Regions from separate parts of the Burkholderia mycopellens genome, predicted to be linked through region 1. Evidence: riboswitches for the same ligand, from Rfam matches in the RefSeq annotation. Region 1 holds a riboswitch; each other region holds the start of a gene.
The links. A riboswitch is a leader RNA that binds a small molecule or an ion and turns the genes downstream of it on or off. The one in region 1 is predicted to bind cobalamin.
Positions count from the first base shown of each region.

Region 1 (10,129 bases):
ACCACCACGCCGGCGGTCAGCTTCAACACCAAGCTGCCCAGGCTGCCGTTCCACCAGCCCTGGTGCAACGCCATCGAGCGCAGCGCACCGCTGCACAGCCACAACGAAATTGCCAGACTCGAGCTGATCAACACCGCACCGCTGACGACTTCGCCGTCGGTGAAGCGGCTGCCCGCCCACAGTCCGAACAAGCCGTAGGCCGCCCACGCCAGTGCGTTGAGCGACCAGAAGCGGCGGGAGGAAGTCGTTGCGTCCACGGGCATGGCAGGTCTGCGGGTAAAGAGTCGTACAGCGTCAGGGATGTGCGGCCAGGAAGGTACGCACCTGGTCCTGCAGCCAGCGCGGATCATCCCACATCAGGAAATGGTAGCCGTACGCGCTCATCGCGATCTGCACGCCCTGCAGCTTCGCATACTGGGCCTGAAACACCGCCCGGATAGAAGCTTCGGTGCCTCCGAACGGCTGGTAGGCCGCCCAGGCGCCCAGCACCAGCACGGGGGCGTGGATGACGGCGATATCGTCGCGCAGATCGTGCACAAGCATCGAGTACATCGCATCGGCCATTGTCGCGCGGTCGGTGTCGCGGCCCCAGCGCTGCAGTTCGGGCAGGTGATCGGCGCTGCGGGTCAGCGTTCTGGCAGTGGCATCGTTGCGCGTCCGGAAGCTGGCGTCGTCGGCCGTGAGCAGGCCTCGGCGTAGTTGCCCGGCCATCGTCGCTACGTTCTGCGCATTCGCCCGCGGATCCATGACCGCCGCATAGAACGGCAGCGAATCGACGATCACGAGCGGGCCCACAGCCTCGGGCGCCCTCAGTGCCAGTTGCATCGCCAGCACACCACCCAGGCTGTGACCGACCACAGCCACCTTCCGCAAGTGCCGCGCGTGCAGATAAGACAGCAGCTCGTCGCGCATGGCCGACAGAAAATCGGCCGGGCGCGGACCCGCCGCCGCACCGGCAAAGCCCGGCAACTGCACCAGCAGGCATTGCACCTGCGGCTGCAGCGCCTCGCAGGTATCGCGCCAGACCTCGGCGCTGCTGTTCAGGCCGGGGATCATCAACAGAGGGCGGCCACCGCCAACCACCTCGATCTGTATCTTGCCCGGCACCATCGCCGCATCGGTGGCCGCGTGTGCCGGATCCGGGCCGAGCACGGCCGTCGCCATGCCGACCATTGCCAGTCGGGCCAGGGCCTTCATCGCGTTCTTCATCGTCTGTCCTTGCGGATGGGTAACACTGGATGCGGCCAGCGTAGCGCTTGTCGCGAAGCCTCGATTGTGATTTCGGAGCAACGGCCGCTGGCAAGGGCGAGCGGTCGAAAGGCCGGGACCGGAATAGCGTCGAATGCGTCGGCTCGGGCCTCCGTTGTTCTCGAGCGATCTACAGCTCTTTGCTGCCAATATCTCCCGGCACGCGCTCCTTTACCTCACATCAATCGGCACGCCACCGAGTGCTCATTAACGTCAATCCGTCCATAGACAGTGCCGCAACGGCCGACGATGAGCGATGTTTTCAGAAAATGGCTGTCAATTAATACATCTTGGCGAAAGACCTCCTGGGCCATCCACTGATCCGTCAACACGTTGCGCCGATGTGATCATCGGCGCACACAGCGAACTCAGCCACAAATCGTCATGGAAATCTATGCGCATAAAGTCCATTCGCGAGACAGGCCTGACAGAGCGGGGTGCAAGCCCTTCGGGGTAATATCGCCATTCGTCCCGATTCCCGGCGCTTCCAGGCAACCGCGGGTGGTCGGTGTCCCCATATTCCGTCTCCCGCATCGTTCATGACTGACAGCCCTGCCCAAGGTGGTCGGACGACCGACTTCTTGCCGTATCTTGTCGCCGCGACGTTCTTCATGGAGTACCTCGACACGACCGTGATCGCGACCGCGCTGCCGCAAATGGCGCGCTCGTTCGGCGTCGGGCCGAACGCGCTGAGCCTCGGGATGACCGCCTACATGCTGGCGCTGGCTGTGTTCATCCCGATCAGCGGCTGGATCGCGGACCGCTTTGGCTCGCGTACGGTGTTCGCCAGTGCAATCGTCGTCTTTACCGGTGCATCGGTGCTGTGCGGGTTGTCCGAGGGCGTCGTGACGTTCACGGCTGCGCGCCTGCTGCAAGGCGTAGGCGGAGCGATGATGGTGCCGGTCGGGCGCATGATCGTCGTTCGCAGCACCGAGAAGGCGAAGCTAATGCGTGCGATCGCGACGATCACGTGGCCGGGCATCGTCGCGCCCGTCGTCGGGCCGCCGATCGGCGGCTTCATCACGACCTATGCGTCATGGCGATGGATCTTCCTGCTGAACGTCCCGTTCGGGATTGCAGCACTGGTCTGCACCTGGCTGATCGTCCGGAACACGCGGGCCGACGAGCAACGGCCGCTCGACTGGGGCGGCTTCGCGCTCGCTGGGGGCGCGCTGACTTGCTTGCTGATCGGCACCGAAGCAGCCGGCCAGCAGGACGTCCACTTCACGCGTGCGGCCGTCCTGGTGGGCGCGAGCGTGCTGTTCGGCATTGCCGCGTGGTGGCATGCGCGACGTTGCGCACATCCGTTGCTCGACTTCACGACATTGAAAGTGCCGACGTTCTCGGTGACGGTGATCACCGGGTCGATCACACGGATGGCCATCAATGCCGTGCCGTACCTTCTGCCGCTGCTGTTCCAGATCGGTTTCGGGCTGTCGCCGTTCCAGTCCGGCCTGCTGCTGCTCGCGAGTGCGCTCGGCAATCTCGGGATGAAGGCGGGAACGTCGTGGATTCTCGACCGCTTCGGCTTCCGGCGCGTCGCACTCGTCGACGTGACGATAGTCGGCCTCTTCACGATCGCATGCGGCTGGCTGACCGCATCGACACCCTTGGCGATCACGCTGTTCGTCGTATTCGTCTACGGACTGACGCGGTCGATGCAGTTCACGACGCTCGCGACGCTGGCCTATGCGGATATCCCGGCTCAGCAGACAAGCGCGGCCAGCACGCTATGGAGCGCTGCTCAGCAGATGACGATCGGGATGGGCATCGCGTTCGGTGCGTTGTCGCTGCGGCTCGCGGCGTTGGTGCGTGGCGATGCGGTCGGCATGCACTACGTGCTTGACGATTTCCGCTGGGCGTTCGTCGCGGCGGGCGTGCTCGCGTTGCTGACGTTGCCGGGCTACGCACGTCTTGCCTCCGATGCGGGCGACCGGCTGCGGGCAAATGTCGCGCGCGGATAAGCCCGGGTTTCCCGCCGACTTTGTGCTGCGGCAGGTGAGTGTTTCGGCTCGACGTTACTCACCTGAAACGTCGAGCCGTCGCGCGGCGATGCTCCGAAGGAAAGCGAAAACGGTCATCTGTCACAGCGGGTGAATGAACTGATCGCGTCGTGATGCCCATCCGCGAAGCGTCCTGATCGATCGCGCGCGATCGGCACGTCGGATGTGCAGCATTTCCCGCCCGAATCCGCCGCTGTGACGGATGGCATGACAGCGTCGTGCTCGTCCCGATCGCCGTCACTGTGCGTCATGGAAGATGATGCCGACCGTGTGGCGATGGCCGCTCCGAATCCGGCTGACGCCGTGGCGCAGGTTGACGCGATAGACGCCGCGCGTTCCCTGCACGGGCCTGCCGTGCACGGCGAAGATGACGGCGTCGCCTTGCGTCAGCGGCACCACTTCCGCGCGCGACTGCATGCGTGGCCGCTGTTCCGTCAGCACGAATTCCCCGCCGGTGAAATCGAGGCCCGGCGCCGACAACAGGATCGCGATCTGGAGCGGAAAGACGTGCTCGCCATACAGGTCCTGATGGAGGCAGTTGTAGTCGTCGGCGCCGTATTGCAGGATCAGCGGCGTCGGTCGTGTCTGTCCCGCTGCGTGGCAGCGATCGAGGAAGGTCGCGTGGTCTGCCGGATAGCGGATGTCGATCCCGAGCGCCTTGTTCCAGCGATTCGCGATTGGCGCGAGATGCGGGTAGGTCGTCGCACGCAGCTCGGCGATGATCGCCGGGAGCGGGTATGCGAAATACTTGTATTCGCCGCGCCCGAACCCGTGCCGTGCCATCACGACGCGCGAGCGATAGAGCGCATCGCGCGGATAGAGCGACGCGATCGTCGCGCATTCGCTTGCCGAGATCAGGCGCGGCACGCGCGCGCATCCGTGGCGATCGAGATCGGCATCGACAGTCGTCCAGTCGATCGCGTCGACGCGTTGCGCAATATCGAGCGATTCGACGGCAGGTTGCAGGTCGGCAATGTTCACGGGCGTACCTTGTTCGTCAGCAATGGGGCGCCATGCAGTCGCGCGAAATGCTTCGGCAACGTCGTTCGCACGGTTGAGTCCACGGTAAATCCACGGTAAATATTGATGAGCACAGTCTACGGATGTCCATGCACCGACGCGCTCCGGATCTTGCGCTTCAATTCGGGAAAGGCAGAGGGCGAGCGCTCGCGACGGCATGGACGCACCGGGCGCCTCGACGAGTCGAATGGGAGAAGCGGAGAAGCGGAGAAGCGAGGGCCGATTCTTCTGCAGCGGATAGCCGGCTCCTGCCGGCCACCCGCCGAATCACCGTTTACGCCACCGACCGGAACAGCCAATAGAGCCCGCCGGCAAGTACGATCGACGCGGGCAGCGTCAGCACCCACGCCAGCACGAGGCTGCGCACCGTGCCCCATTGCAGGCCCGATCCGTTCGCCGCCATCGTGCCTGCGACGCCCGACGACAGCACGTGCGTCGTCGACACGGGCAATCCGTACACGTCGGCCGCGCCGATCGTGAGCATCGCGACGAGTTCGGCCGATGCGCCCTGTCCGTACGTCAAATGCTGCTTGCCGATTTTCTCGCCGACGGTCACGACGATGCGCTTCCAGCCGACCATCGTGCCGAGGCCGAGTGCGATCGCGACCGCAACCTTCACCCACGTCGGAATGAACTTGGTCGCGTGGTCGAGCTGTTTGCGATAGTTGTCGATTGCGAGCTTGTCGTCGGCAGCGAACGCGGGTTGACCGGACTTCTCGATCAGGCGAATTGCTTCGGACACCAGATACATCGTGTTGCGCACGTTGTCGACGTCACGCTGCGGCACGGCCGCCATCGAGCCCGATGCGCCGACCGCGGTCGCGAGCGACGTGGACAACTGCTGAACGGCGGGGATCACGGCCGGCGTCAGTGCGCGATGCTGGACGTAAAGCTCGACGTCGGCGCGCGGGTTCGCGGACGGTGCGACGCCGTTCGTGTACTTCCCGAACGTCGCGGCTGCCTGGTTCGCGACCGCAACGAAGGTCTGTGTCTCGGCCGGCGTGACGGCCTTGTTCAGCGCGTAGGCGGTCGGCACCGTGCCGATCAGGATCAGCATGATGAGGCCCATCCCTTTCTGCCCGTCGTTCGAGCCGTGCGCGAACGATACGCCGGTGCAGGTCAGGATCAGCAGGCAACGAATCCAGAACGGCGGCGGCTGGTCTTTCGGCGGCTCCTTGTACAGCTCGGGAATCCGCACGAGGGTTTTCAGCACGAGCAGCAGTAGCGCCGCGCACAGGAAGCCGACGATCGGCGAGAACAGCAGCGACTTGCCGACGCCGAGCGCCTGGCCCCAGTCGACGCCGCTCGTGCCGGACGGCCCGTGCATCAGCTGATTCATCAGCCCGACGCCGATGATCGACCCGATCAGCGTATGCGAGCTCGACGACGGCAATCCGAAATACCAGGTCGCGAGGTTCCACACGATCGCGGCGATCAGCAACGCGAACACCATCGCGAAGCCCGCGCCGCTGCCGACCTGCAGGATCAGCTCGACCGGCAGCAGTTGCAGGATGCCGAACGCGACGGCGCCGCTCGAGATCATCACGCCGAGGAAGTTCCACAGGCCGGACCAGATCACCGCGACGTTCGGCGTCAGCGAGTGCGTATAGATCACGGTGGCCACCGCGTTCGCGGTGTCGTGGAAACCGTTGACGAATTCGAAGCCGAGCGCGATCAGCAGCGCGGCGCCGAGCATCAGGTACGGGAACAGCGATCCTTCGCGCATCGGCGACAGATCGTCGATCAGGTGCGTGGCGATATAGATCGCACCGATCGCGAGCACCAGCAGGAAGACGGCCAAGCCGAGCTGCCTGGTGCGCTCGACGGAACCCGAATTGTTCGGGGCAGACGAAGCAGGTTGATTCATGACGGTGTCTCGTAAGGGAACCGCGTCCGATCCTAGCTTCGGCTAGCAGTCAGTTTGATGACAGCAGGGAGTGCGAACGGTGTGTCTTACAGTGACGTAAGGTGAGCGTTGCCATGCAAGTGCGATTGCGACACGACACGTCGGCTTGTGTCGTGGTCGATATCGCGAACGCAACACGGCAGGAGGCTATGTGGCGGTGTCGCGCCGATCGTCGTCGGCGATCAACATCCATCCGTGCGGTGATGCGGCGAATGTCGTGCACGACAGCGGTGCGACGTCGATGCGGGTTGCCGCGTCGGGATCCATCCGCAGCGCATGCGCGATGGCCGCGCGAACGATCGGCGCGTGCGTGATGGCGACGATGTCGCGGTGGTGTTGCAGCGCGTTCAACCATGTGCCGACGCGGCGTATCGCTGCGTCGAACGATTCACCGCCGTGCGGCGACGCGGACGGATTGCCGATCCACGCGCCCAGTTCGTCAGGAAAGTCGCGCGCGAGGTCGTGCAGCCGCTTGCCGCGCCAGTTTCGGTAGTCGATGTCACGCAGTGCGTCATCGATGTCGGCATGCAGGCCGAGCGCATCGGCGGTCTGCACCGCACAGCGGGCCGGGCTGCACAGCACGAGCGCGCCGGTGATGCCTGTCCACCGGTCGCGCCGCGCCGCGGCTTCGGCGAGCCCGTGCGCGTCGAGCGGATCGTCGTCGGGAAACGCGCCGGTACGCATCGCCCGGGTCGATGCGTGTGCGATCAGGCGCAGCGAGGCATGCTGGTTCATGTCGTTTTTCGGATGATCCGGGACGGGGGTGTTCGTTCACCTGGCGCCGCTTCAATACGCGAACGTTCGCGCGTACAATTCGCCCGATACGAAACGCGGAAGCCGGTTCAATTCCGGCGCGGTCGCGCCACTGTAACCGGTGATCCATGATCCCGGAAGCCAGACCTGCCTTCGTACCCATCCAACATTTGTCGGGGCGCGATTCCCCTGAGGTGCATCCATGAGCGAAGCAGTGCTGAAGCCGGCGGTCGTGCCGGCGCCCATCCCCGTCCGTGAACTGTTGCCGTGGGCCGTGTTCGTCGGCCTGATCCTGTTGCTCGCGATTTATTTCGTCGGCGCGGAACAGGGGGCAACGTCGCTCGTGCCGGGCATGTACGTCCACGAGTTCGTCCACGACGGCCGCCATCTGCTCGGCTTCCCCTGCCACTGACGCGGAGTACACGATGGTCGGAAAGCTGCTCATGCGCGGGATGCTCGCAGGCATCGCCGCAGGCCTCCTGACGTTCGGTTTCGCCAAGATCGTCGGCGAACCGCAAGTCGATCAGGCAATCTCCTTTGAAGAAAAACTCGACGCCGCCAAGGGCGACGCGCCGGAACCCGAGCTGGTAAGCCGCCACACGCAGGCCGGCATCGGCTTGCTGACCGGCGTCGTCACGTACGGCGCGGCCTTCGGCGGGCTGTTCTCGCTGGTCTTTGCGTATGCCTATGGCCGAGGCAGCCGCCTCCCGGCGCGGCCGCTGGCCGCGTGGCTCGCGCTGGCGGCGTTCATCGCGCTCGTGATCGTGCCGAACATCAAGTACCCGGCCAATCCGCCGTCGGTCGGCGACCCCGACACGATCGGCTATCGAACGGGCTTGTTTTTCCTGATGATCGCGATCTCGATCGCGACGATGGTGTTCTCGGTCAACGTGCGCCGCCACCTGCTGGCGAAGCTCGGGCAATGGAACGCGTCGATCGTCGCGGGGCTCGTGTTCATCGCGATCATCGCGGCCGTGCAGCTCGGGCTGCCGTCGATCAACGAGGTGCCGGCTGCCTTCCCGGCAGTCGTCCTGTGGAAGTTCCGCGCCGCGGCGATCGGCATGCAGGTGATCATGTGGACGACGATCGGCCTGCTGTTCGGCGCATGGGTCGAGCGCGGCGAACGCTTCGGCATGCGCGCCGCCTGACGCGCATGGCAACGGGGGGCGCCTAGCGCAGCATGCGCGGCGCGCTCTTCGTCGATTCGCGCGCCAGCGCGACGAACGCGGCCAGATAGTCGATCGATTCATCCGCTTCACGGATGCCGAGGAAGATCTGCTTCGCGATCCCCTTCTTGCCAAGCTTGACCGGCACGACCGGCATCCGGTCTGCGTATTCGTCGGCAAGCCATCTCGGCAGCGCGGCCACGCCGCGTTCGCTCGCCACCATCTGCAGCATGATGTCGGTCGTCTCGATCGACTTGTGCCGCTTCGGCACGATTCCCGCCGGCGTCAGGAACTGGGTGTAGATGTCGAGCCGATCGGTTTCGACAGGATAGGTGATCAGGACCTCGTCGTTGAGCTGTTCCGGCGTCACGTATTCGGCGTTCGCAAAACGGTGTGAATCGGCGACCACCAGCACCTGTTCGTAGTCGAACACCGGGTCGAAGCGCAGGCCCGGCTTGTTCAGCGGATCGGGCGTCACAAGCACGTCGATGTCATAGCCGAACAGCGCGCCGATGCCGCCGAACTGGAAGCGCTGCTTCACGTCGACGTCGACGTCGGGCCAGCGCGACAGGTACGGCGACACGACCTTCAGGAGCCACTGGTAGCACGGGTGGCACTCCATCCCGATGCGCAGCGTGCCGCGCTCACCCTTTGCGTACTGCTTCATCCGCTCCTCGGCGAGCTCGAACTGCGGCAGCAGCCGGTTCGCCAGCTTCAGCAGATACTGCCCGCCCTGCGTGAGCCGCAGGCCGCGACCTTCCCGATTCCAGATCGGCGTACCGAGCTGCTGCTCGATTTTCCGGACGGTATGGCTGAGGGCCGATTGCGTGAGGTGCAGCGTATTGGCGGCCGCAGTCAGCGAGCCCTGGCGCTCGACTTCACGAATGACGACAAGATGGAATCGTTCCAGCATGGATTTCGCTCGCGCAACAGAAACATGAATGACTTTAATGGATGAATGAAATAATGCCATTTTATTTCATGATTTGAAATCCCTATCATGGCTACCGGACATTCAATTTCTCTTCTGGACGGAAGCTCATGGTCACGACCCACAACCTTGGTTTTCCGCGCATCGGCGCGAAGCGCGAACTCAAGTTCGGTCTCGAACGCTACTGGAAGGGCGAATCGTCGCGCGACGAGCTGAAGGCACTCGGCGCCGAGCTGCGCCGGCGTCACTGGAACGACCAGCGCGACCTGGGCCTGGCCCCGGTCGGCGACTTCGCGTTCTACGACCAGGTGCTCGACATGAGCTTCACGCTCGGCAACTTGCCGAAGCGCGTGCAAGGCTTCCACGGCGACGTGCTCGACAACTATTTCCGCGTCGCGCGCGGCCGTTCGGCGCAGTCGGCGGAAGAACATGCCGCGTGCTGCGGTGGTGTCGCGGCCGGTGAAATGACGAAGTGGTTCGATACGAACTACCACTACATCGTGCCGGAGTTCCACGCGGACACGAACTTCTCGCTCGACCCGTCGCGCCTGCTGCAGCAACTGGCGGAAGCGCAGGCGCAGGGCGTGGCCGCGAAGCCGGTGATCCTCGGCCCCGTCACGTACCTGTGGCTCGGCAAGGCGAAGGACGATTCCGACCGCCTCGCGCTGCTGCCGAAGCTGCTGCCGGTGTACGGCGCGCTGCTCGACACGCTGACCGCGCAGGGCGTCGAATGGATACAGGTCGACGAACCGATCCTCGTCACCGAACTCGACGACGAATGGCGGCAAGCATTCAAGACCGCGTACGCGGCGCTCGAAACGCGCCGGATCAAGGTGCTGCTCGCGACGTACTTCGGCCAGTTGCAGAGCAATCTGGCGCTCGCGAGCTCGCTGCCGGTCGACGGCCTGCATGTCGATGCGATCAACGCACGCGACGAAGTCGACGCGCTGGTACGTGAACTGCCGGCCGAGCGGGTGCTGTCGGTGGGCGCGATCAACGGCCGCAACATCTGGAAGACGGACCTGAACGCGACGCTCGACTGGCTCGAGCCGCTCGCGAAGCAACTGGGCGATCGCCTGTGGCTTGCGCTGTCGTGCTCGCT
Region 1 covers NZ_OZ183803.1:388,709-398,837, forward strand. The annotation lists gene ACPTTC_RS20100 (hypothetical protein) at 1-263, opposite strand, end outside; gene ACPTTC_RS20105 (alpha/beta fold hydrolase) at 295-1,209, opposite strand; gene ACPTTC_RS20110 (DHA2 family efflux MFS transporter permease subunit) at 1,788-3,212, shown strand; gene ACPTTC_RS20115 (2OG-Fe(II) oxygenase) at 3,489-4,232, opposite strand; gene ACPTTC_RS20120 (inorganic phosphate transporter) at 4,546-6,138, opposite strand; gene ACPTTC_RS20125 (histidine phosphatase family protein) at 6,325-6,912, opposite strand; cobalamin riboswitch at 6,962-7,099, shown strand; gene ACPTTC_RS20130 (CbtB domain-containing protein) at 7,133-7,342, shown strand; gene ACPTTC_RS20135 (CbtA family protein) at 7,356-8,078, shown strand; gene ACPTTC_RS20140 (LysR family transcriptional regulator) at 8,101-9,009, opposite strand; gene metE (5-methyltetrahydropteroyltriglutamate--homocysteine S-methyltransferase) at 9,138-10,129, shown strand, end outside.

Region 2 (10,129 bases), on a different replicon from region 1:
CAGCGGCGCTGCCGCATCCGGTTCCGCGAACACGACAGCCGGCGGCAATTCGGCAAGCGCCGTGTGCGCGAGCACGTCGGCCGCGCGATCGAGCCGTGCGTCGAGATCGTCGATGTCGTTCGGCTGGTGCAGGCCGAGATGCCGCTCCGGCAGCGCGATGCCCGCATCGGCCGGCACGTGCCCGAGCCACCGCAGGTCGTCGGGCAGCGCCTGTTGCAGCAGTTCCGCGTGCCGGGCCGAGCCGACGCGATTCGCCAGCACGCCGTGAAACGGCAGCCCCGGCCGGAACCGCGCGAGCCCGAACGCGATCGCCGCGAACGTCTGCGCCATCGACTTCGCGGAAATCACCGCGACGACCGGCACGCCGAACGCGGCCGCGAGGTCGGCACTGCTCGGCGTGCCGTCGAACAACCCCATCACGCCCTCGATCAGGATCAGGTCCGCCTCGCGCGCGGCGTCGGCAAGCAGCGCACGGCAGCCGGCCTCGCCGACCATCCCGAGGTCGAGCGCATGCACGGGCGCGCCGCTCGCGCGCTCGAGCAGCATCGGATCGAGAAAATCGGGCCCGGTCTTGAATACGCGCACGCGCCGGCCGAGCCGGCGGTGCAATCGCGCGAGGCCCGCCGTCACCGACGTCTTGCCCTGGCCCGACGCGGGCGCACTGACGAACAGCGCGGGGCAGGCGGCCATGCTCAGAACTCCACGCCGCGCTGCGCCTTCACGCCCTGTTCCTTGTACGGATGCTTGACGAGCCGCATTTCGGTGACGAGGTCGGCCGCTTCGATCAGCGCATCGGGCGCATGCCGCCCGGTCACGACGACGTGCACCGCATCGGGCCGCGCGGCCAGCGTCGCGAGCACTTCGTCGAGCGGCAGGTATTCGTACTTGAGCACCGTGTTCAGCTCGTCGAGGATCACCATCCGGTAGTCGCCGCTCTCGATCATCCGGCGCGCCTCGTCCCAGCCCTTGCGCGCGGTCGCGATGTCGGCATCGCGGTTCTGCGTGTTCCACGTATAGCCGTCGCCCATCGTCACGAAATCGCATTCGGCCACCGCGCCGAGGAAGTCGCGCTCGGACGTGTGCAGCGCGCCCTTGATGAACTGCACGACGCCGAGCCGCATGCCGTGGCCGAGCACGCGCACCGCCATGCCGAACGCGGCCGTGCTCTTGCCCTTGCCGTTGCCGGTGTTGACGATCAGCAGGCCCTTTTCGTTGACGGCGGCGGCCTGCTTCTTCTCGTGGCCCGCGCGGCGGCGTTCGGTCATCCGTTGATGGGATTCGGCGTCGGTTTTCATCGGATTCGTCCTGTCGAAAGAAAGCGAAACAAAAGGGTTCAGAGCGGGCCGGCGAGTGCGACCGTCACACCGTCCCGGATGGATTTGGGGCCCAGCAGCCGGCCGTGCGGCGCCGCGAGCCGCGCGCACGGCTCGGCCACGCCCGCGACGCCGAAGCGGGCGAGCGCGGCATCCGACGGGCCGCTCGCGGCCAGTTCGGGACGGCGCGCGAGGTGCGCCGCGTCGAACGCGACGAGCGGCCAGCCGCGTCGCGCGCACAGCGTGCGCAGCGCGCGGGCACGCGCCTTGTCGGCGAGCGTGGCAACGAGCGCTGGTTCGGCGGCCGGGTACAGCGTCAGCGCCGCGCGGATTGCGGCATCGAGTTGCGCGGCCGTTGCGCCCGCACGGAAACCGATGCCGAGCGCGACGCGCATCATGCGCCGCCGCCGAGCGCGGCACGTACCGCGGGAGCGTCGGCGAACGCCGCGACGCGCCCGATCACGACGATCGCAGGCGAACCGATGCCGGTCGCGCCGACGCGTTCGACGAGCGTATCGAGCGTCGCGAGCGCGTGCCGCTGTTCGGGGCGCGTCGCATGCTCGATCGCCGCGCACGGCGTATCGCCGGGCAGGCCGCCTTCGCGCAGCGCGGTTGCAATCGCGTCGAGCCGGCGGATGCCCATATAGATGACGATCGTCATGCGCGTGGCCGCGAGCGCGTGCCAGTCGGGCTCGTCGGCGCCCGCGCCGTGGCCCGTGACGAAGATCACGCCCTGCGCGTCGCCGCGCTGCGTGACCGGGATGCCGATGGCGGCCGGCGCGGCGATACCCGCGGTGACGCCGTTCACGACTTCGACCGGGAATCCCGCCGCGCCGAGCGCGGCCAGTTCCTCGCCGCCGCGGCCGAACACGAACGGATCGCCGCCCTTGAGCCGCGCGACGCTGCGGCCCGCGCGCAGATGAGCGAGCATCGCAGCGACGATCGCCGCCTGCGGCGTCGACGCATGGCCGCCGCGCTTGCCGACGTGCTCGATGTGCGCATCGGCACGCGCATGGCGCAGTACGTCGGGATTCACGAGATCGTCGACGAGCAGCACGTCCGCCGCGCCGATCGCGTGGACGGCCTTGAGCGTCAGCAGGTCGGCGTCGCCGGGGCCGGCGCCGACGAGCCACGCGCGGCTCATCGGGCGCGGCACGGCGCGCACCGTGTCGAAACAGTGGAACAGGGCAGGCGGGCGGCGCGGCGGCGGCCGGCAGACAGGTCACGCATGGCGGATCGAACGAAGCCCGCGCGGACGCGGGCGGAATGCGCACCCCATCCGTCCCCCGCGGATCGGGCGTTCGGCGAGCGTCGGGCTCGCCCCTTGCGTCGGCCGGTATCCGGGCTGGCCGCTTGCCAGACCGCAGCCTTCCCGCCCGGCTGAAGGGCAGTGGCATCGTGGGCGGCATGGGCGCGTGCGCGGGGAAGCGCGTCGCGCGGGCGGCGTACCGTTGCGGGGACAGCACAGGCCGGGCGGCAGGCCGCCTCCTGTTTCCCGTTTAACTGCAGGCGCGGAATGCGCATGCGAGCACCGAACGCGGCGCTACGATAGCACAGCGATCCACCCGAACGAACCGCCGCGCACGGCTTCCAGCCCTGCGCGCCGGCCATCCGCAACCGGGCCGGGCGGCCCGCTTCGCCTTGACGCTCCCCGCACCGCCGCCTACACTCGCACGCGTTTTGGTGCTCGCGCGCGCCGCTCCGGTGCGCGCAGTTAAACGGGAAACAGGGCGCCCGCCTGCGCCGCAGTCGAGCCAACCTGTGCTGCCCCCGCAACGGTAAGCGAACGCGTCGCGCGCAAGCGCCACGCAACGCCGCTTCGCCGCATGCCGCGCGCATGCGGACGACCGCCACTGGATGCCGCGCGCATCCGGGAAGGCGAAGCGGCGTGTTCGTCAGCCCGGATACCGGCCTAAACATTGGGGTTCAGCGCCGCGGGGAGGCGGCGCATCGTCCACGGCCGCAGCAGGCCCGACGCCCGCATGTTGCCCGCTTCCTCCGCCGATCTGCCCATGCGCGAACCCGCGCCGGCCGTCGCGGGGAACGGCCGGCTGCGCGAGCCGGGCCGGCGGCAGCCGTGTTGGCATTCACGATGTCGACCGTTCGCAAGGAAGCACCATGTCCGATTCGTCGTTCCGCCCGCCCCGCGACTGTCCGTGCGGATCGCGCGGCGGCAGGCCCGCGATCCGCCAGATGAACTGCCACGCCGCCATCGACGCGACGATCCCGGCCTGATTCCATTTTCGACCCTGGACCTACCATGACCCTACGCAAGCTTCCCGTCACGATCGTCACGGGCTTTCTCGGCAGCGGCAAGACCACGCTGATGCGCCACATCCTGCAGCACGCCGAAGGCCGCCGCATCGCGGTGATCGTCAACGAATTCGGCGAGCTCGGCATCGACGGCGAAATCCTCAAGGGCTGCGGCATCGGCTGCGACGATGCCGACGGCGCGCAGGGCGAAGCGTCGGGCCAGCTCTACGAACTCGCGAACGGCTGCCTGTGCTGCACGGTGCAGGAAGAGTTCTATCCGGTGATGGAAGCGCTCGTCGAGCGCCGCGCGGACATCGACCACGTGCTGATCGAGACGTCCGGCCTCGCGCTGCCGAAGCCGCTCGTGCAGGCGTTCAACTGGCCGACGATCCGCAACAGCTTCACGGTCGATGCGGTCGTGACCGTGGTCGACGGGCCGGCCGCCGCAAGCGGCCAGTTCGCGGAAAACCCGCAGGCCGTCGACGCGCAACGCCGCGCCGATCCGAACCTCGACCACGAATCGCCGCTGCACGAGCTGTTCGCCGATCAACTGTCGTCCGCCGATCTCGTGATCGTGAACAAGGCCGATCTTGTCGACGACGCGGCGTTCGCGCAGATCGAAACCGCGATCCGCGACGAGATCCCGCCGCAGGTGAAGATCGTGCGCGCGACGCGTGGCGAGCTCGATCTCGCGATGCTGCTCGGTCTCGAATCGGCATCGGAAGCAACGATCCACCTGCGTCACGACCATCACGGCTCGGCCGACGACGGCGATCACGATCATCATCACGACGATTTCGACTCGGTGGTCGTGTCGGGCGACGCCGGCACGCGCGAAGCGACGATCGCCGCGCTGCAGCGCGTCGTCGAGGCGCACACGATCTACCGCGCAAAGGGCTTCGCCGCGCTGCCCGGCGCGCCGATGCGGCTCGTGATCCAGGGCGTCGGCCGCCGCTTCGACAGCTATTTCGACCGTCGCTGGCAGGACGGCGAAACGCGCGCGAGCCGCTTCGTGCTGATCGGCGAGGATCTCGACGCGGCCGCGCTGCAGCGCGCGTTCGATGCCGCGTGCGCGGCCGAACCGCAACAGGCGTAACGCACGATGCATCTGTTGCGCACCACGCCGGGCGGCTTCGTCGACGATACGCAGGGCGTCGTCCGGATCGACCAGCAGCCGGCCGACATCGTGATCCTGAGCTCGGCCGACACGACGCTGTCGCTGCTCGCGAGCGTCGTGCCGCATCTGCCGGCCGGCTTCCCGAGCGTGCGGCTCGCGAACGTCACGTTCCTGCGGCAGCCGGCGTCGGTCGACTTCTACGTCGACGACGTGCTGCAGCATGCGAAGTCGGTCGTGATCGATCATCTCGGCGGCGAGGCGTATTGGCCGTACGGGATCGAGCAGGCCGTGTCGCTCGCGTCGAAGCGCAATCTGCCGCTCGCGATGTTCTCGGGCGACCTGCAGGAGGACCCGAACCTCGTCGCGAAAAGCACCGTCGCGCCCGACCTGTGCCGGCTGTGGTGGCGCTACCTGCGTGAAGGCGGCGTGCACAACGCCGAGGCGCTGCTGCGCAGCATTGCATTCCACACGCTCGGCTTCGGCGACGAGCCCGAGCTGCCGCGCCCGCTGCCGGCCGCCGCGCTGTACCACCCGGCGCGCGACCGCGCGAGCGTCGACGACTGGCGGCCGCGCTGGACGCCCGGCGCGCCCGTCGTCGCGATCCTGTTCTATCGCGCGCACTGGCAGGCCGCGAACACGGCCGTGTTCGACGCGCTGGCCAACGCGCTCGTCGACGCAGGGCTGAATCCGCTGCCGATCGCGGTCACGTCGCTGAAGGACGCGGTGAGCCGCGAGGTCATCACGCAGCTCTGCGACACGCACGACGTCGCGCTCGTGCTGAACACGACCGCGTTCGCGGCCGGCGCGATCGATGCCGCCGAACCGGACGTGCTCGCCGGCGACGCGCCGGTGCTGCAGGTGATCCTGTCCGGCGGCAATCGCGACGCGTGGGTGGCCGACAACCAGGGCCTGCATGCGCGCGACATCGCGATGCACATCGCGCTGCCCGAGGTCGACGGGCGCATCGTCACGCGCGCGGTGAGCTTCAAGGGGCTCGCGTACCGCTGCCCGCATACCGAGGTCGACGTCGTGCGCTATCAGCCGGATGCCGAGCGGATCGCGTTCGTCGCGGCCCTCGCGCGCGGCTGGTGCCGGCTGCGCACGCTCGACCACGCCGACAAGCGTATCGCGCTGATTCTCGCGAACTATCCGCAAAGCGAAGGGCGGATCGGCAACGGCGTCGGGCTCGACACGCCGGCGTCCGCGCTGCGCGTGCTCGCGGCGCTGCGCGATGCGGGCTATGCGGTGGCCGACCTGCCGCCCGACGGCGACGCGCTGATCGCACGGCTCACCGAAGGCGTGACCAACGACACGGCCGTGCACGCGCTGCGCCCCGCATTCCAGAGCTTCCCGCTGGCCGACTACGTCGCCCGTTTCGCGCGGCTGCCGGCGGCCGTGCGCGACGCGCTGAACGCACGCTGGGGCCCGCCCGAAGCCGACCCGACGCTGCGGCAAGGGCGCTTCACGATCGCCGGCTGGCGCGCGGGCAACGTGTTCGTCGGCATCCAGCCGTCGCGCTCGCGCGGCGAGAACGATTACGCGAGCTACCACGACGCGGATCTCGTGCCGCCGCACGCGTATCTCGCGTTCTATTTCTGGCTGCGCGACGCGTATCGCATCGACGCGGTCATCCACCTCGGCAAGCACGGCAACCTCGAATGGCTGCCGGGCAAGAGCGTCGCGCTGTCCGACGCGTGCTGGCCCGACCTGACGCTCGGGCCGCTGCCGCACCTGTACCCGTTCATCGTCAACGATCCGGGCGAGGGCAGCCAGGCGAAGCGCCGCGCGCAGGCCGTGATCGTCGATCACCTGATGCCGCCGCTCACCCGCGCGGAAAACTACGGCCCGCTGCAGGATCTCGAACGGCAGGTCGACGAATACTACGAAGCGCTGATGGTCGATGCGCGGCGCGCGAAGCTGCTGCGCAAGACGATCCTCGCGACGATCGCCGAACATCGTTTGCATGACGAACTGAGCGTGTCGCCGCCGCGCGATACGGGCGACGAGGATGCGCTGCTCACGCGCGTCGACGCGTGGCTGTGCGAGCTGAAGGAAGCGCAGATTCGCGACGGTCTGCACGTGTTCGGCGTATCGCCGGCCGCGCGCCAGCGGCGCGACACGCTGCTCGCGCTCGCACGCTTTCCGGTCGGTGACGGCAAGGGGGCGCGGGCAGGGCTGATCGGGGCGCTCGCGCGCGATCTCGCGCTCGGCGACGATTTCGATCCGCTCGCGGCCGACTGGGCCGCGCCGTGGGCCGGCCCGCGCCCGGCGATCCTGCAGGCGCTCGACGCATCTCCGTGGCGCCATGCGGGCGATACGCGGGAGCGGCTCGAACAGCTCGCGCAGCAATGGCTGGACGGGCTGTGCGCAGATACGGATACCCATTCGACGCCTCCCGGCGACTGGCCGCACACGCTCGCCGTGCTCGAACGCGTGCGCGCGACGCTGCTGCCTGCGCTCGACGCGTGCGGCGGCGAGGAAATGCGTCAGCTGCTGCGCGGGCTCGACGGCCGCTTCGTGCCGCCGGGGCCGAGCGGCTCGCCGTCGCGCGGCCGCCCCGACGTGCTGCCGACCGGCCGCAACTTCTACTCGGTCGACACGCGCGCGGTGCCGACGCAGGCCGCGTGGGCGCTCGGCCTGAAATCCGCGCAGCAACTGATCGAGCGTCATCTGCAGGATCACGGCGACTATCCGCGCGCAATCGGCCTCTCGGTATGGGGCACGGCGACGATGCGCACCGGTGGCGACGACATCGCGCAGGCGTTCGCGCTGCTCGGCGTACGGCCGAAATGGGCGCACGGCAGCCACCGCGTGACCGACTTCGAGATCCTGCCGATCGAGATCTTCGACCGGCCGCGCATCGACGTGACGCTGCGCGTGTCGGGCTTCTTCCGCGACGCGTTCCCGAACCTGATGCACCTGTTCGACGCGGCCGTGCAGGCCGTGGCCGCGCTCGACGAGCCCGAGGACCTGAACCCGATTCGTGCGCGCATCGAGCGTGAACGCGAGACGTGGATCGCACGGGGCGTGGCACCGGACGAGGCGCGGCGCCGTGCCGGCTGGCGCGTGTTCGGCGCGCGGCCGGGCAGCTACGGCGCGGGCCTGCAGGACCTGATCGACCAGCGCCGCTGGCAGGCCGACGCCGATCTCGCCGACGCCTACCGCCGGTGGGGCGGCCATGCGTACGCGCAGAACAGCGCGGGCGACGCCGCGGCCGACGTGTTCGGCGAGCGGCTCGCGACGATCGACGTCGTCGTGCAGAACCAGGACAGCCGCGAGCACGACATCCTCGATTCGAACGACTACTACCAGTTCCAGGGCGGGATGACGGCGGCCGTGCGGCACCTGTCCGGGCAGCAGCCGAGCATCTACCACGGCGACCACGCGAACCCGGTCGCGCCGAAGATGCGCACGCTGCGCGAGGAAATCGCGCGCGTGATCCGCTCGCGCGTCGTCAACCCGAAATGGCTCGACGGCGTGAAGCGCCATGGTTACAAGGGCGCGGCCGAGATGGCGGCGACCGTCGACTACCTGTACGGCTATGACGCGACCGCGCGCGTGCTGTCCGACCACCAGTACGCGCTCGTCGCCGACGCGTACCTGTTCGACGACGCTACCCGCGCATTCCTCGAACGGCACAACCCGAAGGCGCTGCACGGCATCTGCGAACGCTTCGTCGAAGCGATGCAGCGCGGCCTGTGGCAGCAGCCGGGCGACTATCGCGACCGGATCGAGGCGGTCTGGCTCGCGAGCGAACAATTCCAGGAAGGGGGACGGCGATGACCGATCCGACGATGCACCGCGCCCGCGCGGTTTTTCCGTTTGCGGCGCTGGTCGCGCAGGATGCGCTGCAGCAGGCGCTGCTGCTGGCCGCGATCGACCCGTCGCTGGGCGGCGTGCTCGTGAGCGGGCCGCGCGGCACCGCGAAATCGACCGCGGCGCGCGGCCTCGCGGAGCTGTTGCCCGAAGGGCAGTTCGTCACGCTGCCGCTGTCTGCGAGCGACGAGCAGGTGACGGGTACGCTCGATCTCGCGCATGCGCTCGCCGAAAACGGCGTGCGCTTCCGGCCGGGACTCCTCGCGAGGGCGCATCTCGGCGTGCTGTACGTCGACGAAGTGAACCTGCTCGCCGACGGGCTCGTCGACACGCTGCTCGACGTCGCCGCGAGCGGCGTGAACATCGTCGAGCGCGATGGCGTGTCGCACGCGCACGATGCGCGCTTCGTGCTCGTCGGGACGATGAATCCGGAGGAGGGCGAGCTGCGTCCGCAACTGCTCGACCGCTTCGGTTTGATGGTCGAGCTGGAGAACTGCTTCGACGCCGCACAGCGCGAGCGGATCGTGAAGGCACGGCTTGCATTCGATCTCGATCCGGATGCGTTTCGCGCGCGCCATGCATCCGCGCAACGTGAGCTCGGCGACCGGATTCACGCGGCGCGCGCACGGCTGGTGGCGCTCGATTTCGACGATGCAGTCCATGCGCGCGTCAGCGCGCTGTGTATCGACGCGGCCGTCGACGGGCTGCGCGCCGATCTCGTGATGCTGCGCGCGGCGCGCGCGCTCGCCGCGCTGGAGCAGGCCGGCGCGGTGACGGTGTCGCATGTGGAGCGGGTGGCCGACGCGGTGCTGCGGCACCGGCGCCACGCGGGCATGCCACCCTCGTCCGGCGCGCCGCAACCGGGCGGCGAACGTGACGGTCACGGTGCGCCCGATGCGCGCGAGCGCCCCGGCGATCCATCGGGTGCGGCGAAGGACGATGCCACGCCGTCGCAGGGCGACTGGGGCTACCTGCCGCCCGAAGCGGCCGGGCTGCGCAACGTCAAAGGCGTCGTGCCGCTGCCGCTAAAAAAACGCTGAGCCATCGAGCCGGCGCCGCCGCGAACCTCGTTCGCGGTCCTCGATGGCCATCAGGCGCAGCCGTGCGCGTGCCGGGCACGGCGCGCGCCGGCACGGCCGTGGCGTGGCCGGCGACACTGGCCGCGAAACGCGGCGGCCCGCTGCATCGCGATCATCTGCGCTTCCGGAAACGCGCCGGCCCGCCGCACGCACTGCATTGCTTCGTGCTCGACTGTTCGGCGTCGATGCTGTCGCACGAGCGGCTCGCGTTGGCGAAGGGGCTGATCGTCGCGTATTTCGACCAGGCCGCGCGCGACCGGGTCGAAACCGCGCTGATCTGCTTTGGCGGCAACGGCGCCGCGCGACGCTTTGGCCCGGCCGTCCCGCGCTGGTGGAATGCACGCTGGCTCGAACCCGTCGAAGGCGGCGGCGGCACGCCGCTCGCGGACGGCATCGCGGCCGCCGCGCAATTGCTCGCGCGCGCGGCGCGGCGCGAGCCCGGCAAGCAGCGCTGGCTGTGGGTGCTGTCCGACGGACGCACGCGCGAGATGCCCGCGAAACCCGCGGCGGCCGATCACGTCGTGTTCGTCGACTTCGACGACGCGGCCGTG
Region 2 covers NZ_OZ183802.1:2,046,569-2,056,697, forward strand. The annotation lists gene ACPTTC_RS09425 (cobyrinate a,c-diamide synthase) at 1-690, opposite strand, end outside; gene cobO (cob(I)yrinic acid a,c-diamide adenosyltransferase) at 693-1,295, opposite strand; gene ACPTTC_RS09435 (cobalamin biosynthesis protein) at 1,334-1,711, opposite strand; gene cobA (uroporphyrinogen-III C-methyltransferase) at 1,708-2,457, opposite strand; cobalamin riboswitch at 2,628-2,864, opposite strand; cobalamin riboswitch at 2,978-3,243, shown strand; gene cobW (cobalamin biosynthesis protein CobW) at 3,574-4,662, shown strand; gene cobN (cobaltochelatase subunit CobN) at 4,669-8,466, shown strand; gene ACPTTC_RS09455 (ATP-binding protein) at 8,463-9,539, shown strand; gene ACPTTC_RS09460 (vWA domain-containing protein) at 9,608-10,129, shown strand, end outside.
Region 2: linked by a shared signal. The riboswitch ahead of cobW (cobalamin biosynthesis protein CobW) and the one ahead of ACPTTC_RS20130 (CbtB domain-containing protein) in region 1 are both predicted to bind cobalamin.

Region 3 (10,129 bases), on a different replicon from region 1:
GTTGGACTCCTTGTGCGAGGGCGTGCACGCGGATCGCGCGTGCACGACGCGGGCGTACCGCGCGACGAAAAACGGCAGCCGGCCTGATCGGCCGACAGCGGTTGCTTAGGCCGCGCGAAAGCGCCGCGAGTTCCGTGGCGGCGGCGCGTACTGACCAGATTTGACCTTTGGCATGCGCCTACTTCATCAGCTTTTCGGTGATGAAGCGCCATTCGGCGCGCGTGACAGGCGTGATCGACAGCCGGTTGCCGCGTGCGAGCACACGCATGTCGGCGAGTTCGTCGTGTTCGCGCAGCGCGGCGAGCGGCACGAGCGGCGTTTTTTTCACGAAGCGCACGTCGACGAGCAGCCAGCGCGGCGCTTCCTGAGTCGACTTCGGGTCGTAATAGGGGCTTTTCGGATCGAACTGCGTGGGGTCGGGGTAGGGCGTCGACGACACTTCGGCGAGACCCGCGATGCCCGGCTCGGGGCAACTCGAGTGATAGAACAGCACGCCGTCGCCGATCTTCATCGTGTCGCGCATGAAATTGCGCGCTTGATAGTTGCGCACGCCCGTCCACGGCAGCGAGCGCTGCGGTGCGTTGGCGAGATCGTCGATGCTTGCTTCGTCCGGTTCGGACTTCATCAGCCAGTATTGCATGGATCGTGATCGACGCAGAAAGAGGCTGCTACAAAAGAAAACGGCACCGGGCTTCGCCCGATGCCGTTGGATAGGCCCCCGCCTTGGCCGCTAGGCCGGCATCCTGAACCTGAGGTTCAGAATTGGTCGCAGTTAGCAGCACTTCGGGTACATCAGACAGAGTGACGCGCGCGCCCGTGCTACAAATTTCCGCAACCGTGCACATGGCATTGGTTCAAGGAATATATGACCTTGGCGAACCAGGCAGGGAAGCTGACTGAACTGTGATTCGATGCGCCAATTTGACCACCGTTGATCGCCGAGATCAAGGGGAATCGACGCATCGATTAAAACGTTACTGCGTCTCGTGCTGTGCGAGCACCGCGCCGAGCTGTTCATTCATCTGGTGCATTGTACGACGGATTTCCTCCGCCGGAAATGCTTCACCGTGCCGCACGCTCGTTTGCAGCCGCAGCAATTCGGATGCGAGCGACAGCGCCGCCATCACGGCGATGCGATCGGTGCCGCGTACCGAGCTGTTCGAGCGGATTTTCGACATTTCGGCATCGACCCGCGCGACCGCTTCGAGCAGTGCCGCTTCGGTCTCGGCCGAGCAGGCGAGCCGATAGGCCTGACCGAGAATCGAGACTTCGATCTGCTTGGTGCTCATGCATGTTCTCCGTGGCTGGCCGCGTCATCGCCATCCGTACGCGCCTGCCCATCCAGCAGGTCGAGCTGGTTGTCGGCTTGCTCCGCACTTTTCGAGCGTGGCAGCTTTTCGAGAATCGCGTTCAGTTTCACCTGGGCGTCGTCGATCTTTGCTGACAGCGTGTCACGCTCGGCCGCAAGTGCATTGCGTTCATCGCGCAGTTGCGCGAGTTCCGCGCGGACAGCGTCCGCATCCGCGCGCAATTGCGCGACCTGCTCCTCGAGCGCGAGCCGTTCCGAGTGATAGCGCTTGTTCAGCGAAATCAGACGGCCAATATTTTGAGATAGGGTTTCGAGTTCGTTGAGCATTTGCTGCGTCCTCTAAAGACCCAGCATTTTAGCGCGGAATAACGCGCAATCCGACATCTGTAACGTTTCCAGTCGTAACACCCCTGCTTCTTGCCGCGAATCGGCGCGTCCCGTGCACGTCCGGACGCTTCCTTGACGCTCGCGCGACCCGCTCCTAAACTGGCGCCGCCTCGGTGCTCGCGCGTGGAACGCGCGGTTAAACGGGAAGCAGGGCGCGGGCGCCGGAAGCCCGCCAACCTGCGCTGCCCCCGCAACGGTAAGCGGCCGCGTCCCGTGACGCAGGCCGGCTCAAGCGCGTTTCGCGTGCAAGTCTTGCATGCGGACGCGGGCCACTGCGCGTCATCGCGCGGGAAGGCGAGCCGGACCGCCGCCAGCCCGGATACCGGCCGAGACGGGGAGCCCGCACGGGCTTCGTGACGCGCGGCCTGCGGGGAGGCGGGGCGCGCAACGCTTCACGGAACCTTCTTCGATGCTGACCCCAATCGTCCGCGCGGCGCTTACGTCACGACCGGCCGGCGGCCGCAAGCGGGGGCGCCGCACGTCGTGTGCGGCGCCGTGCGCGGCATGAGCGCCGCGCGCGCCACCGCGATCTGGGCCGCGCTGGCCGCGGCGGTCGCGTTGCTGTTCGTCGCGTCGCTGTCGATCGGCAGCGTGCCGATGTCGCCATGGCAGGCGCTCGCGTCGCTCGTGCCGCATGGCGGCGACGCGCTGTTCGCCGATATCGTCCGCACGTTGCGCCTGCCGCGCGCGCTCGCCGGCTTCGCATGCGGCGCGCTGCTCGCGCTGGCCGGTGCACTGCTGCAGGTGTTGTTGCGCAATCCGCTCGCGGAGCCGTACGTACTCGGCGTGTCGGGTGGCGCGGCCGGCTTCGCGCTCGTCGCGATGATCGCGGGCGGCGCGTGGTGGCTCGTCGATGCGTCGGCGTTCGCCGGTTCGCTCGTGTCGGTCGCGCTCGTGCTCGGTCTCGCACGCCGCGAGCTGTGGCGCGGCGAAGCGCGCGATGCGTCGCCGCGGCTGCTGCTCACGGGCGTCGTGATCGCGGCGGGGTGGGGCGCACTCGTCACGCTGCTGCTGTCGCTCGCGCCCGATGCACGGCTGCGCGGGATCATCTTCTGGCTGACCGGCGACCTGAACGGCGTGACCGCGCCGTGGTTCGCTTGGGGGGCGCTGTTGCTGGCCGCATGCGTCGCGCTGCCGGCCGCGCCGCAACTGAACGTGCTGCTGCGCGGCGATGCGACCGCGCTCGCGCTCGGCGTGCCCGTTGCGCGCCTGCGCGTGCGGATCTATCTCGTCGCGTCGCTGGCCGCCGCGGCCGCGGTGACGACGGCCGGCACGATCGGTTTCGTCGGCCTCGTCGTGCCGCATGCGCTGCGGCTCGCCTTCGGCAATGACCAGCGCATGCTGCTGCCGGCCGCGATGCTCGCGGGCGGCGGCGGCGTGATGGCGGCCGACCTGCTCGCGCGTACCGTGATCGCGCCCGCGCAACTGCCGGTCGGCGTGATGACCGCGCTGATCGGCGTGCCGGTATTCCTGTGGATGTTGTTGAGGAGGCCGATGCGATGACGGGAGCCGCACTGCATGCCACTGCCGGCGACATGAACTACGCGGCCGTCGGGCTGACGCTGAAGGCCGGTGCGCGCACGCTGCTCGACGGCTTTACCCGGGCATTCCGTCCCGGCGAGATCTGGTGCGTCGCCGGACCCAACGGCGCGGGCAAGACGACGCTGCTCGCGACGCTCGCCGGGCTGCAGCCGCCGGCCGGCGGGCACGTCGAGATCGACGGCCGGCCGCTTGCCGCATGGCCACCCGAGCGGCTCGCGCAGCGTCGCGCGCTGATGCCGCAGCAACTGCACGACGCCTTCAGCGCGACCGTCTTCGACACGGTGCTGCTCAACCGCTTTCCGTACCTCGGCGGCTGGGGATGGGAGCGCGACGGCGACCGCGCGGCCGCGCGCGACGCGCTGGCGACATTCGACCTGACCGGGCTCGCTTCTCGCGACGTGCTGTCGCTGTCGGGCGGCGAGCGGCAGCGCGTCGCGCTGGCCGCGACGCTGTGCCAGGACGCGCCGTTGATGCTGCTCGACGAGCCGCTCGCGCATCTCGACCTGCATCACCAGATCGATTGCCTGACCGCGCTGGCGGCATGGCTCGACGCAGGCCCGCGCACGGTGCTGTTCTCGTGCCATGATCTGAATCTCGCGCGACGTTTCGCGACGCATGCGCTGTTGCTCGACGGCCGCGGCCATGCGTGGGCCGGCCCCGTGCACGACGTGCTGACGCCGGAGCGCGCGAGCGATGCGTTCGGTTATCCGCTCGTGCTGATCCGCGAGAACGGCCGCGATGCGCTGCTGCCGGCGTGGCCCGAGCGACAATGACCTTTTCTTTTCCGATGCGCGGCGCACACCGCGCCAACGACCCGGCACTTCGATGACGACCCCAACCCACTTCCCGCCCGCGATCGCGCCGCTCGACGACGAACTGCGCAAGCGCCTGCAGCACGTGATCGACCACAAGACCAAGCCCCCCGGCAGCCTCGGCCAGCTCGAGGCGATCGCGCTGCAGATCGGCCTGATCCAGCACACGGAGCGGCCGGTCGTGCGGCGTCCCGTGATGATCGTGTTTGCCGGCGATCACGGGATTGCCGCCGAGGGCGTGAGTCCTTATCCGCAAGCGGTGACCGCGCAGATGGTCGCGAACTTCCTCGCCGGCGGTGCGGCGATCAACGCGTTCTCGGGCGTCGCGCAGAGCACGCTCGAGATCGTCGATGCGGGCGTCGCGTCGCCGCTGCCGCTGTCCGACCGGTTGGTGTCGCTGCCGGTCGCGCGCGGCACGCGCAACTTCGCGGCGGAGCCGGCGATGACGCGCGACGAGGCGATGACGGCGCTCGCGGCCGGCGCGGCGCGCGTGCGCCTGCATGCGTCGCTCGGCACGAACGTGATCGGCTTCGGCGAGATGGGAATCGCGAACACGTCGTCGGCCGCGTGCCTGATGAGCCGCCTGCTCAGCGTGCCGATCGACGCGTGCGTCGGGCGCGGCACGGGCCTCGACGACCAGGGCCTCGCGCACAAGCGCGCGGTGCTCGGACGCGCGCTCGTCAAGCACTCGCACGCGATCGCGCCGCTCGATGTGCTCGCGACGTTCGGCGGCTTCGAGATCGCGATGATGACGGGCGCGTATCTCGCGGCCGCGAGCGAGCGGATGACGATTCTCGTCGACGGCTTCATCGCGACGGCCGCGCTGCTCGTCGCCGAGCGCATCGTGCCGGGCGTGCGCGACTACTGCGTGTTCTCGCATACGTCGCACGAGGCCGGGCACCGGCGCATGCTCGAGCATTTCGGCGCGAAGCCGCTGCTCGCACTCGACCTGCGGCTTGGCGAAGGCACGGGTGCGGCGCTCGCGCTGCCGCTCGTGCGTGCGGCTGCCGCATTCCTCACCGAGATGGCGAGCTTCGAATCCGCCGGCGTCGACAATCGTGGCGCCTGATCGCGCGCGCGGCGTGCGGGCCGAACTGCGTTACTTCTTCGTCGCGCTCGGCTATTTCACCCGCGTGCCCGTGCCGCGCGCGATCGGCTACGCAGCCGGCGATCTCGACCAGGCCGCGCGTTATTTCCCGCTCGTCGGCGCATGGGTCGGCGCATGGGGCGCGCTCGTCTATCTCGCTGCGCTGCGCGCGCTGCCGCCGTCGATCGCGGTCGGGTTGTCGATGGCCGCGACGCTGCTCGCAACGGGCGCCTTTCACGAAGACGGCCTGGCCGACAGCTGCGATGCATTCGGCGGCGGCTATACGCGCGACGACGTGCTGCGCATCATGCACGACTCGCGGATCGGCACGTTCGGCGCAGTCGCGCTCGTGATCTCGCTTGGCGTGAAATGGCAGGCGCTTGCGTCCATGCTGCCGTTGCGTGCCGCGTGGACGATGATCGCCGCGCATGCGGCGAGCCGCGCGGCGGCGGTGAGCTTGCTGATGACGCTCGACTACGTGCGGCCCGAAGGCAAGGCGAAACCGGTTGCGCAACGGATGGGCGCACGCGCGGCGTGCGTCGCGGCGCTATTCGGATTGCCCTGGTTGTTCTGGCCCGACTGGCGCATGGGCGTCGCCGCATGCGGTGCGCTCGTGCTCGTGCGCGCGTGGGTCGCCCGCTATTTCGTGAAGCGGATCGGCGGTTATACGGGCGACTGTCTCGGCTTCACGCAGCAACTGTGCGAACTGGCGATCTATCTCGTGGTGCTCGGATGGACGTCGTCCTGATCCGTCATCCTGCCGTCGGCGTCGAGCCGGGCATCTGCTACGGACGCAGCGACGTGCCGCTCGCTGCACCGGCCGACGCCGGCACGCAGGCCGTGCGCGCGCATTTGTCGGCACTCCGCGTGCCGCTTCCCGAACAGGTCTGGACGAGCCCGCTGACGCGCTGCGCGTCGGTTGCCGAACGGCTCGCGCAGGCATGCGGCGTGCCGTTACGGTGCGACGCTGGCTGGCAGGAAATGGATTTCGGCGCGTGGGAAATGCGGCGCTGGGACGCTATCGATCGCGCGGCGCTCGATGCGTGGGCGGCGGACCTGATGCATGCGTGTGCGCATGGCGGCGAAAGCGTTGCGCGATTTGCCGCGCGGGTCGCGGGACGGGTCGACGCAGTGGTGCGGTTTGATCGGCCGCAATGGGTCGTCACGCACGCGGGCGTGATTCGTACGTTCGCATCGCATGTACTGCGCGTGCCGCTCGATACGTTGCTGTCGCGCCCGGTACCGACAGGCGGTGTCGTCTGGCTGCGCATGGATGCCGCCACGCGAATGTGGGAAGCGGTGCACTGGGACGAATAGGCGCGCCGGCAACCGCGTGCGAGCGGCGCAGCGCGCGGTCAATTCGTCTCAGGCATCCAACACGCGATGCACGCGCAAGTCGCCGGCAATCAGTGCGGCCGCCGCGCACGCGCGGTATCGAGATCCTCGCACAGCGCAGCCGCGCCCAGCGCGATCCGCGGCGACGGCCGCGTCAGCAGATCGCCGTCGATCGCGAACAGGTTGTTGCGTGCCACGGCCGTCAGGGCTGGCCACGCGCGCCAGGCTCGGCAGCGGTTCGTCCGTCCGCGACGCCCCCACGCCGGTCGTCACGATCGCCTCCGGATTCGCCGCGAGCACAGCCTCGTCGGTGACGGTCGGCACGAGCGGCTTGAGCGACGCGAATACGTTGCGGCCGCCGCACAGCTCGATCACGTCGTTGATCAGGTGCGCACCGTTGAGCGTCATCAGCGGCCGATCCCAGACCTGGAAGAACATCGTGACCGGCGTGCGCGCGGCATAACGCGCGCGCAGCGCCGCGATGTCGCGCGTATAGGCGGCCGCGGCCGCATCGGCAGCCGGTTGCGTGCCGAGCAGCGTGCCGAGCCGGCGCAGCGACGACGATACGTCATCGAGATGCTTCGGTTCGCTGAAGAACAGCGGGATGCGCAGCGCACGCAGCGCGTCGGTCTGCCGCTCGGCGTTGCCGTGCCGCCAGACGACGATCAGGTCGGGCTTCAGCGCGGCGATCCGCTCGAGGTCGAGCGCCTTGTTGTCGCCGACGCGCGGTATCGCTTGCGCGGCGGGTGGATAGTCGCTGTACGTGACGGTGCCGACGAGCTTCGCGCCGCCGCCGGCCGCGTAGACCAGCTCGGTCGCGTGCGGCGCAAGACTGATCACGCGCTGCGCGGGCGCGGGCAACGTGACCGTATTGCCGGCGTCGTCGCGTGCCGTGACATCGGCTTGGACGAGTGGCGCGTCAGCAAGCGCGGCCAGTAGCGCGACTCGCGCGAGCCGGCGAAACATGGACGGATTCATGCGGATTCCCGTTGCAGCGTCGGCACGCAGTGCGCGAGCGCGTCGCCGAGGCGCTGCCATTCCGCTTCGCTCCCCGGCAGACCGACGCGTACGCTCGACGGTGTCGGGAAGTGCCGCGTCCAGACCCCGCGTGCCGCGAGTGCCGCATGCAGCGCCGCGGCGCGCGGGTCGTCGGTCCAGCTGAAGAGCGGCGTCGCGCGAACCGCGAAGCCGTGCGCGCGCAGCAAGCCGGCCAGCCGCTCGCCGTCGGCCGCGAGCCGTTCGCGGGCGGCGGCCTGCCAGGCGCGATCGGCGAACGCCGCGGCGACCGCGTGGCGGGCGGGGCCGCCGACCGTCCATGCGCCGAGCATGTCGCGCAGCGCGACGATCCGGTCTGGGCACGCGAGCACGAAGCCGGCGCGGATGCCGGCGAGCCCGAAGAACTTGCCGACCGAACGCAGCACGATGAGCCCAGGACGATCGACGTGCGGCGCGAGCGAGCGCGTCGCGCCCGTATCGGCGAATGCCTCGTCGACGATCAGCGTGCCGCCGCGTGCCGCCAGTTGCGCGTGCCAATTGAGCAGGCGCGCGGCCGGCACGAATTCGGCAGTCGGGTTGTTCGGATTCCCGACGATGACGTGGCGCAGCGTCGCAGGCAGCGTATCCGCATCGATGTCGAGCGCGACGACGCGATGGCCGTGGCGTGTGAAGGCAGGCGCGTATTCGCCGTACGCGAGCGGCGCGACGCCGGCGTCGCCGGTCGGCAGCAACGCGGGCAACGCGCGGATCGCGGCCTGGCTGCCGGCAACCGGCAGCACGTGTGCGGGATCGGGTGCGTGGTAGTACTGCGCGGCGCAGGCCGCGAGGCCGTCGCCGTCGTCGGGCAGCCGGCGCCACGCGTCGGCCGGGACGGGCGGGACCGGATAGCCGATCGGATTGATGCCGGTCGACAGGTCGAGCCACGTGTCGTACGGAATGCCGTGGCGGCGCGCGGCTTCATGCAGGTTGCCGCCGTGCGCGATGCGGGTGTCAGACATGATGGGTGGCCATGGCGAGTGCGCCGCTCGCGACCAGCAGCGCGAGCCACAGGGCAAGTGTGCGCGTGACGAGCGACAGCGCGGCGACGATGTGAATGGCGCTTGCCGTTGCGCCGGTGCCGAGCGCGGGACGGTCCTCGATCGCACCGTGATAGACGGCGGGGCCGCCGAGCTGCACGTTCAGGCTGCCGGCGCCGGCAGCCATCACCGGGCCCGCGTTCGGGCTGTCCCAGTGGCGCGCCTGCGTGCGCCAGCAGCGCCATGCGGCGGCCGTATCGCCGAGCAGCGCGTAGCTCGCGGCCGTGAGGCGCGCGGGAAGCCAGTTCAGCGCGTCGTCGAGGCGCGCGGCGGCCCAGCCGAAGGTCAGGAAGCGCGGCGTGCGGTAGCCCCACATCGCGTCGAGCGTATTCGCGAGCCGGAACAGCAGCGCGCCGGGGCCGCCTGCGACGACGAACCAGAACAGCGCGCCGAAGATCGCGTCGTTGCCGTTCTCGAGCGCCGATTCGACGGCCGCACGCGACAGCGCGCCTTCATCCGCATCGCTCGTGTCGCGCGACACGATGCGCGCGGTCAGCGCGCGGGCGGCGCCGAGGTCATGCCGCAGCAACGCAGCAGCGATCGGCGCAACGTGGTCCGTGAGGCTTTTCGCGCCGAGGGCGAACCACAGTAGCGCGATGTGCAGCGCGGCCGCAAGCGGCCATGGCAGCACGGCCGCGAGCCATGCCGCGATGGCGACCGGCGGCACGACTGCCGCGATCCACGCGGCGACCCCGACCACGCGGCCGCGCCGGCCCGTGTTCAGCGCGCCTTCGATGCGCGCGGCGAGGCGGCCGAACGCGACGAGCGGATGCCAGCCGGCCGGTTCGCCGATCGCGCGGTCGATGATCGCGGCCGCGACCGCGATCATCGCGACGACGGGCAGCGACAGCATCAGCATGACGGCGCTCCCGTTTTGAGGTCGAGCGGCAGCCCGGCGACGAGCAGCGTCGCGCGCGTCGCGAGCGCGGCGACGCGCTGGTTCAGGCGGCCGAGTTCGTCGACGTAGCGGCGCGTGACCGACCCGAGCGGCACGACGCCGAGCCCGATCTCGTTGCTGACGACGATCACCTTGGCGTGCGCGCTGCGCAACGCATGCTCGAGCCGGTCGACCTGCGCCGCGTACTGCGCATCGTCGAGCGGTTCGCCGTCGGCCGGGCACAGCAGGTTCGTGAGCCACAGCGTCAGGCAGTCGACGAGCAGGCACGCGTGCGGGTCGTCGAGCCGCGCGAGCGTGCCGGCGAGATCGACGGGCGCGTCCGCGAAACCCCAGTCGGCCGGCCGGCGCGCGCGATGGTGCGCGATGCGCTCAGCGAATTCGGCATCGGCGGCGGTTGCGGTCGCAATGTAGGTGACGAGGCGGCCGCTGTCGGCGGCGAGCCGCTCGGCATACGCGCTCTTGCCCGAGCGCGCGCCGCCGAGGACGAAGGTGAGGTCGTGCGGAATCATCGCGTGATTGTAACGGCGCGGGCATAGCGGCGCGGGGGATAATGCGGCCTTTGCCTCGCGATGACCTTTACACGATGAATGCACCCGAGCCGCGGCCGCACGGCACGCTGATGATCCAGGGCACGACGTCCGACGCGGGCAAGAGCACGCTGGTTGCCGGCCTGTGCCGGCTGGCACG
Region 3 covers NZ_OZ183802.1:3,084,337-3,094,465, reverse strand. The annotation lists gene ACPTTC_RS14365 (EVE domain-containing protein) at 179-640, opposite strand; RNA gene ssrS (6S RNA) at 712-893, opposite strand; gene ACPTTC_RS14355 (cell division protein ZapA) at 975-1,289, opposite strand; gene ACPTTC_RS14350 (ATPase) at 1,286-1,636, opposite strand; cobalamin riboswitch at 1,791-2,041, shown strand; gene ACPTTC_RS14345 (FecCD family ABC transporter permease) at 2,201-3,199, shown strand; gene ACPTTC_RS14340 (ABC transporter ATP-binding protein) at 3,196-4,011, shown strand; gene cobT (nicotinate-nucleotide--dimethylbenzimidazole phosphoribosyltransferase) at 4,064-5,119, shown strand; gene ACPTTC_RS14330 (adenosylcobinamide-GDP ribazoletransferase) at 5,109-5,885, shown strand; gene cobC (alpha-ribazole phosphatase) at 5,870-6,454, shown strand; partial or broken gene ACPTTC_RS14320 (cobalamin-binding protein) at 6,544-7,450, opposite strand; gene cobD (threonine-phosphate decarboxylase CobD) at 7,447-8,466, opposite strand; gene cbiB (adenosylcobinamide-phosphate synthase CbiB) at 8,459-9,403, opposite strand; gene cobU (bifunctional adenosylcobinamide kinase/adenosylcobinamide-phosphate guanylyltransferase) at 9,397-9,951, opposite strand; gene ACPTTC_RS14300 (cobyric acid synthase) at 10,026-10,129, shown strand, end outside.
Region 3: linked by a shared signal. The riboswitch ahead of ACPTTC_RS14345 (FecCD family ABC transporter permease) and the one ahead of ACPTTC_RS20130 (CbtB domain-containing protein) in region 1 are both predicted to bind cobalamin.